DNA from 2 places in the Paenarthrobacter sp. NPDC056912 genome. Region 2 is predicted to be linked to the other one. Evidence: riboswitches for the same ligand, from Rfam matches in the RefSeq annotation. Region 2 holds a riboswitch; the other holds the start of a gene.
The links. Region 2 has a riboswitch for cyclic di-AMP ahead of ACFRJ9_RS19260 (M23 family metallopeptidase). Riboswitches for the same ligand answer to the same signal wherever they lie in the genome.
Positions count from the first base shown of each region.

Region 1: linked by a shared signal. The riboswitch ahead of ACFRJ9_RS01480 (hypothetical protein) and the one ahead of ACFRJ9_RS19260 (M23 family metallopeptidase) in region 2 are both predicted to bind cyclic di-AMP.

Region 1 is NZ_JBHUCD010000001.1:315,721-319,589, reverse strand. It holds gene ACFRJ9_RS01490 (response regulator transcription factor) at 1-573, shown strand, start outside; gene ACFRJ9_RS01485 (ATP-binding protein) at 577-2,076, shown strand; cyclic di-AMP (ydaO/yuaA leader) riboswitch at 2,186-2,372, shown strand; gene ACFRJ9_RS01480 (hypothetical protein) at 2,376-3,242, shown strand; gene ACFRJ9_RS01475 (dolichyl-phosphate beta-glucosyltransferase) at 3,396-3,869, shown strand, end outside.
Region 2 is NZ_JBHUCD010000020.1:25,898-29,766, reverse strand. It holds gene ACFRJ9_RS19270 (NlpC/P60 family protein) at 1-36, opposite strand, end outside; gene ACFRJ9_RS19265 (C40 family peptidase) at 138-869, opposite strand; cyclic di-AMP (ydaO/yuaA leader) riboswitch at 874-1,041, opposite strand; gene ACFRJ9_RS19260 (M23 family metallopeptidase) at 1,180-2,010, opposite strand; cyclic di-AMP (ydaO/yuaA leader) riboswitch at 2,015-2,256, opposite strand; gene ACFRJ9_RS19255 (metal-dependent transcriptional regulator) at 2,446-3,141, opposite strand; gene serC (phosphoserine transaminase) at 3,436-3,869, shown strand, end outside.

The DNA.
Region 1 (3,869 bases), on a different contig from region 2:
GCCGTGAAGGCCGCCAAGGACTTCCGTCCGGACGTCCTGGTTCTGGATGTGATGCTCCCGGGATTCGATGGCGTTGAGGTACTCAACCGCATCCGTGCCTTCGCCCCCGAAGTTCCTGCCCTGTTCCTCACTGCCAAGGACGCCGTGCAGGACAGGATCGTGGGCCTCGCTGCCGGCGGCGATGACTATGTCACCAAACCCTTCAGCATGGAGGAAGTCCTGCTCCGCCTCCATCGACTCGTCCAACGGTCCGGTGTTGCGGCCATGGACACGGCCGAGCTTGTGGTCGGCGACCTTACATTGAACGTAGACACCCGCGAAGTCACACGGGCCGGCGAGGATATCCCGCTGACGGCCACCCAGTTCGAACTCCTCCGGTACCTTATGGAAAATCCCAAAAGGGTGGTCAGCAAGGCCCAGATCCTGGACCGCGTGTGGGACTACGATTTCGGTGGCCAAGCCAACATCGTGGAACTCTACATTTCTTACCTGCGCAAGAAAATCGAAGCAAACCACCCGCCGATGATCCACACCATTCGTGGCGCCGGCTATGTCATCAAGCCTGCGGACTAAGCGTTGACCACACTTTCAGGAGTTGCCAGGACGTCCCGGCGGAGCTGGCTCAATCCGTCCACGTGGCATTTGCGCACCCGGCTGGTCCTGGTGTCCATGGCGCTTCTTGTGGCAATCTGCAGTGCCGTAGGAGTGGTCAGTTACGCGTCGATGGACACGTACTTCAACAGGCAACTCGACAAGCAGCTGGAGCAGGCGTCCAGCCGTGCGACATCCTTCGGGAGGCCGCCGTCGAACTTTCCTTCCTCACCGTCCGGCCAACCGGACCCGCTGGAAGCGCGCGGCCAGGCGGCGGGAACGCTCAGCGCCCGGATCGATGGCTCCACGGTGCGGAGCTCTGGCCTGATCGACGCCCAGGGCAATCGCGTGGCCCTCTCGGCTGACGACGAAGAGGTCCTGCTGGCGCTCCCCACGGACAACCGTCCGGTGGATCGCAGGCTGTCCAACGGCGACTACCGGCTGGTGGCAGTCGAACCCGCGTACGGCGATGTGATCGTGACTGGTTTGCCACTGGCGGACAAGCAAAACGCTGAAGCCTCGCTGGTGTGGACCATGGTGTTTGTTTCCTTGGGCGGATTGGTGCTGATCGGCCTTGCGGGCACGGTCATCATCCGCCGGACCATGCGGCCGCTGGAACAGCTTTCGGAGGTAGCCACCAAGGTTTCGCGGCTCCCCCTCGACGCCGGTGAAGTGGCACTCGCGGTGCGCGTACCGCCGTCGGCCGCCCATCCCGGGACGGAAGTGGGCAGCGTGGGCCACGCCTTGAACCAAATGCTGAACAACGTCTCCAGCGCCTTGGAAGCCCGGCAGGAAAGTGAAACGAAAGTCCGGCAATTCGTAGCTGACGCGTCGCACGAACTCCGGACACCCCTGACCGCCATCCGCGGGTACACCGAGCTCCTGAGGATGACCGAAAACTTCACTGACGACGGCCGGAAATCCTTGGCGCGCGTGCAGAGCCAGTCAGAACGCATGACCACGCTGGTGGAGGACCTCCTGCTGCTGGCGCGGTTGGACGAAGGCCAGCCCGTAAAGGTCACGGACGTGGACCTGACCCAACTGGTCATCGAGACCGTCAGCGACGAAAAGGTCATGGCCCCGGACCACATCTGGCAGCTCCAATTGCCGGATGAACCCATCACCGTCCGGGGGGACACGACGCAACTGCACCAGGTGTTGGCGAACCTGCTTTCCAATGCCCGTAAACACACCGACGCCGGAACCACCGTGGTTACGGGCGTCATGCTCTCCGCCGATGGCAGCGCAGTGGTCACTGTGACGGATAACGGCCCCGGTATCCCGGCTGATTTCCAGGGCCGGATCTTCTCCCGTTTTGCCCGTGCCGACGCCGCCAGATCGGGGTCCGAAGGCACGTCCGGACTGGGCCTTTCGATCGTGGAATCGATCGTCGAGGCCCACGGCGGCAGTGTCGAAGTGACCTCCCGGCCGGGGCGTACAGAGTTCGCCCTCCGACTCCCCACGGTTGCAACCGAACGCGTGTAACGAATCCAGCAAGGCGACTCACCGTCGTCGTGATCTCTGTTACCTAAATGTGACTTCTGTTGAATCCTCCTGTACCGTCGAAAGGGTGGGTCTCCCCTAACAGGCCCACACCCGGGATGCGCCGAGCTCTGCCACTTCCCGGAGTTCCGTTCTCATTCGAGGCAGAGACGGGGGACCCATGGTCTCCGGGCCCAGGCATTTTTGCCGGCCCTAGGGGTGAAGCCGCAGCTACATGCGCGGCCGGATGACCTCATCCGAACCCGACAGCTAACTCCGCAGGCGCTGAGAGGTAATCACACATGTCTGAACCTAACGATCAGACGCGCCCTTCCGCGCGTCATCGCGACGAAAACAACGCACCGCTGACCAAGTCGCAGTCCGTCCTCAAGAACGCAGCACGCCAGGGTAAGTCCGGCTACCGCATGTCCGTTGTGGCCGGCGTCGTAGCAGCCGCACTGGGCGTGGCATCGCTTGGACAGGCCGCCAACGCCGCGTTCAACCTTCCCGAGATGAGCCAGGCCGCCGAGCGCCAGGCCACCAACGCCCAGATCGACGATCAGGCGAAGGAGAAGGCTGCCGCTGACGCCGCAGCCCAGGCTGATGCAGCCAAGAAGGCAGCAGAGAAGGCCGCCGCGGACAAGGCGGCTGCAGACAAGGTTGCCGCGGACAAGGCCGCCGCCGACAAGGCTGCCGCCGACCAGGCTGCTGCCGCGCAGGCCGCTGCAGACCAAGCCGCTGCTGCGCAGGCTGCCGCCGAAAAGGCCGCTGCCGACGCCGCCGCCAAGCAGGCCGCCGACGCCGCTGCTGCCGCCGCCGCCGCGGAAGCTGCAGCTGCTGCTGCCGCGCCCAAGGCAGTGGACGATCCCGCCGCCGCTAAGGCGTACGCCGCAAGCATCCTCGCCAGCTACGGCTGGGGTCCGGGCGAAATGACCGCCCTGAACACCCTGTGGGAGAAGGAATCCAACTGGCGCACCACGGCCACGAACGCTTCCAGCGGCGCCTACGGCATCGTCCAGTCCCTGCCGGCTTCCAAGATGGCCTCGGCCGGTGCTGACTGGCAGACCAACTACCAGACCCAGATCAAGTGGGGCCTGAACTACATCAAGGAACGCTACGGATCCCCGTCGGCCGCCCTGGGCTTCCACTTGGCCAACAACTGGTACTAAGCCAAGAGTTCTCCTGATCACCGCGCCGGTTCCCGCCGTTCGCCCCAGTACCCACTGGAGCGGATCGCGGGAACGGGCGCGGTTTTCGCTTTTCACAGTACGGTCACAGCTTCCGCCTAAAGGCCTCATATTCGGCGGCTCCATGCTGAAGACATGACGCTCACAGATCCCGCCGCCAGCGCATCGCCGAACCCGGTCCGTGCCGCGCGCCTCGCTGTGCCGGCCCTGCCAACCAGGCCGCAGACCCTGCGCCACCAGAGCGTCCTGCCCCACGAGCAGCCACCCGTGCGCCACCAGCCTCGGCGCGAGCCAGTGGATACCCGGGCAGGCGCGCCCGTCCTGGACATCGCCATCCCCGTGTTCAACGAGGAGAACGTCCTCGAAGAAAGCCTGCGCAGGCTGCACGGACATCTCACCGACTCCTTTCCACACACTTTCCGGATCACCGTGGCGGACAACGCCAGCACGGACAACACCCTGAAGATCGCAGAGAGACTGGCCCGCGAACTCCCCGAGCTCAGCGTCATCCGCTTCAGCGAAAGCGGGCGCGGCAACGCTCTCCGGCACGTCTGGCTTGCGTCATCCTCGCCGGTGCTCGCCTACATGGAAGCGGACCTTTCAACCGAC
Region 2 (3,869 bases):
AGCGCGATGCCGTGCAACCTTGTGTGCACTGGTCATGATTTTTCTCTTTTCGTATCCGCGGGCAGTTGGGTTGCACGCGGGTAATGGGCCTGCCAGCACTTGGGGGGCATGCTGGCGAGCCCCGAACCGGATTATTTCTAGCGGAGGGTGAAGAAGGAGGACGTGCCCGTGGACGCTGCGGAGTGCAGCAGCGTGCCCTGGCCGGGGTTCAAAGCACTGATCATCATGCCGTTGCCGACGTAGATGCCTACGTGCGCTCCGCCGTTTTGCATGACCAAGTCACCAGGAGCAGGAGTGCTGGTGGGCTTCATGGCGGTCCAGGCGTTCACGCGGGGGATGCTGATGCCTGCCTGAGCGTAAACCCACTGGGTGAAACCGGAGCAGTCCCAGCCATTGGGGGTGGTGCCGCCCCAAACGTACGGGTGGCCGATGCCGGTGTAGGCAATCGCCGCGAGGCCGGAGGCTGCAGCGCTGGACGCGGCATCGGTGGCCTCGGAGGACTTGGCCGTGACGGCGCCGGCTGCTGCTCCGGAGCGCTCGGTAACCTGCGCTGCGCGCTGGACAATCTTGGGGGCTTCCTTGGTGGCCACAACGGGGCTCTCGAAGGAAACGGTGGCTGTGGGCTCCGCGGTTACCACGGCGGTAGCGATCAGCTGCTGGGTGCTGGAGGCTTCGGACTTGGAAACATCCGTGTCCGCTGCCTGTGCAGGCAGACCGACGCTGAGAACGAGGCCGGAAGCTGCAGCCAGGACGACGGCCTGACGGCCAACGGTTCCGGCATTGGAAGAAACAGCCTTGGAAAGGGTGTTCAAGGGGTTCGTACGAACCGATTCAGCGCGATGGCGCGCAGGGGTAGTGCGTGATGACACGTAGGTAGCCTCTCCCAATGCCTGCGAGGTGAGCTGTCGGATTCGGATGGGAGTCATCCGGCCGCGCTGCTTCAAGGAAGCTTTGCGACTTAACCCCAAGGCCTTCTTTCGAAGACCAGAAGTGGTTCCCCCGCCCCTGCCAGACGATTTATGCGAACGGACCTTGAGCGGTGGCAGAGCTAGGCAATCCACTCAAGTGCACCGGCCCCCTAAAAAGCCGATGCGCTTTGAACGGTACAACAGTTGAACGCGAATGTCACATTCAGGTCACGGGGTGTCTCACGAATGCGAGAGGCGACCATCAACTGGCTCAGAGCCAGCCCATGGGGTCGACAACTTCACCGTTGACCTGGACCTCGAAGTGGAGGTGGCAGCCCGTTGAGGCGCCCGTGGTGCCGCTCAGCGCGACGGTATCGCCGCGGGTGACGGTCTGGCCCACCTTGACGGTGAACGACGACAGGTGGTTGTACGTGGTCTCCAGGCCATTGCCGTGGTCAATGACCACGCGGTTGCCTCCGCCGTACTCATGCCATCCGGCGAAGGTGACCTTGCCGGAGGCGGCAGCGTGGACGGCGGTGCCGCACTGGGCCACGAAGTCCTGGCCGCGGTGGAAGTCGCCGGTGCCGCCGGTGAGGGGGCTGACGCGGTACCCGAAGGGGGATGCCGTGGTCAGAGTGTCAAGGGGGCTGGCCATGGTGCCAACGGAAGATGCGCGCTGGATGCTGCCGGCGGACTGTGCGCTCAGCAGCTGCTTCAGCTTGCCGTCGGGATCGGCAGCCGTAGCCACGGCAGCGCGGCTGAAGTCGATTTTGGCGGACGCTGCCGCGGAAACCTCGGGCTGGCTGCCGCCGCTGACGGCAAGGGCGGACTCGGTCTGGCCTGATTCCGAGGTGGCCATGACGGGGCTCGTTGCGGGCAGACCGACAGTCAGGGCAAGTCCGGTGGCGGCAAGCGCGACTCCGGCTTTCTGCCCTACGCCACTGGCGGCGGCAAAGTCAGCTACCTGGCGCAGCGGGCTCTTACGGCGGCGCACCTGACGGTCGGTGTCGCGGGGCCGGATCTCTGCTACGACGCGGGCTGGCCGCAGCTCAACAGCGGGGCCGGACGCACGACGGCGACCCCTGACGTTCTGCGATGTCAAACTCTGTTCCTCTCTGAAAAGCCTGCGAAGTTAGCTGTCGGATTCGGGTCAGAGAGTTCAAAGACCCGGTCCGCACGAGGCGCTCACGGCACACAGGTATCCCAAGAGGGACTTGCATAAGTGGGCACTTCTGCTGCGGACTTCACCCCAAGGCTGCTTCTTTAGACAGCCGCTTGTGGTTCCCCCGCCTCTGCCAGTGGTGGATAAAACACCTGATCCGCTGGCAGAGCTCGGCTCCGGATCAGGTAACGCTTTGGTATCGGCGCTAGTACATAACTATAGGGGATTAAAGCCCGCGGTAATAAATTCGTTATCTACCGAAACATGCGTGTTGACAGTCGCCTTTATCATCAATCCCGGAAAACCGCAGGTCACACGCGCGCCCGCATCGCAAAAGTGAGGTTTGCCACCCGCGGCAGGATTGCCGTCGCGAGGTCAGCTCAGGGAGACGAAGACGTGCGCTGCAACTTCGGGGGGAAGCTCCAAGGCACCTTCGATGCCGGGGACACGCACGGAGATGTACTCGCCGACGCGGGCAAGCGACACCGTGGCACCGGGCCGGATCCCACCTTCGTCCAGTTGCGTGAGGAGCTCGGGCTCCACCTGGATGGGCTCTGCAAGGCGGCTGACAACCACGCGGGAATCGGAGGCATAGCCGTCCATGGCCTGCAAAAGGTTTACGTCAAGCCGCGGGAAGGGCTGGCTGGCAAGGCCACCCAAGGCCTCCAGCCCCGGGATGGGATTGCCATACGGGGATTCAGTGGGGTGCTCAAGGAGCTCGTAGAGCCGACGCTCCACGCGTTCACTCATTACGTGTTCCCAGCGGCACGCCTCGTCATGGACGTAGGCCCAGTCCAGGCCGATGACATCGGCCAGGAGCCGTTCTGCGAGGCGGTGCTTGCGCATGACCTCCGTGGCACGCTTGCGCCCAACCTCTGTCAGTTCCAAGTGACGGTCGTTGGAAACGATCACCAGCCCGTCACGCTCCATGCGGCCAATGGTCTGTGAAACCGTGGGGCCGGAGTGCCGCAAACGCTCGGCAATGCGTGCGCGAAGAGCAACGATGTTCTCTTCTTCAAGCTCCAAAATGGTCCGAAGATACATCTCAGTGGTATCGATCAGATCCGTCATCCAGCTCAGCTCTCCTCGAACGCAGTCTTCGTGCGTAATCTCCACCGTACCGCGTCCCGGCCAGGGCGGACGATGTGCCACCGCCGCCCCATGAACGCCAACCACCAGCCTAGCTTATTTGGAATTACTCTGGATAATTTCGGTCGCATTCCGTTCCCTGCTGTTCCACGTGGCGGACTATGACAAGGACAGGTTCCTGCCAGCTGGCCGTGTCAGGCAGAATTGGGGAGTCGAAGGGGCAGCCGATGCCACCTGCCACGACCCATCTTTGACCGATACCCATTGGAGCCACACGTGAGCGACACCAGCATCACCATTCCCGCCGAATTGCTGCCCAAGGACGGACGCTTCGGCGCAGGACCGTCCAAGGTCCGCCCGGAGCAGCTCGAGGCACTGTCCGCGGCGTCGACCACCATTCTTGGTACCTCCCACCGTCAGGCTCCGGTCAAGAACCTGGTGGGTTCGGTCCGGGAAGGCCTCAGCCAGTTCTTCCGCGCGCCCGAAGGGTACGAGGTGATCCTCGGCGTGGGTGGCTCCACAGCGTTCTGGGACGTTGCCGCGTTCGGCCTGGTGGAGAAGAAGGCACAGCACCTCTCCTTTGGTGAGTTCGGCTCCAAGTTCGCTGCAGCAACCAACAAGGCGCCCTTCCTCGATGCCTCCTCCATCATCAAGTCCGAGCCAGGCACACGCCCCGCAGCACAGGCCGAAGCCGGCGTCGACGTGTACGC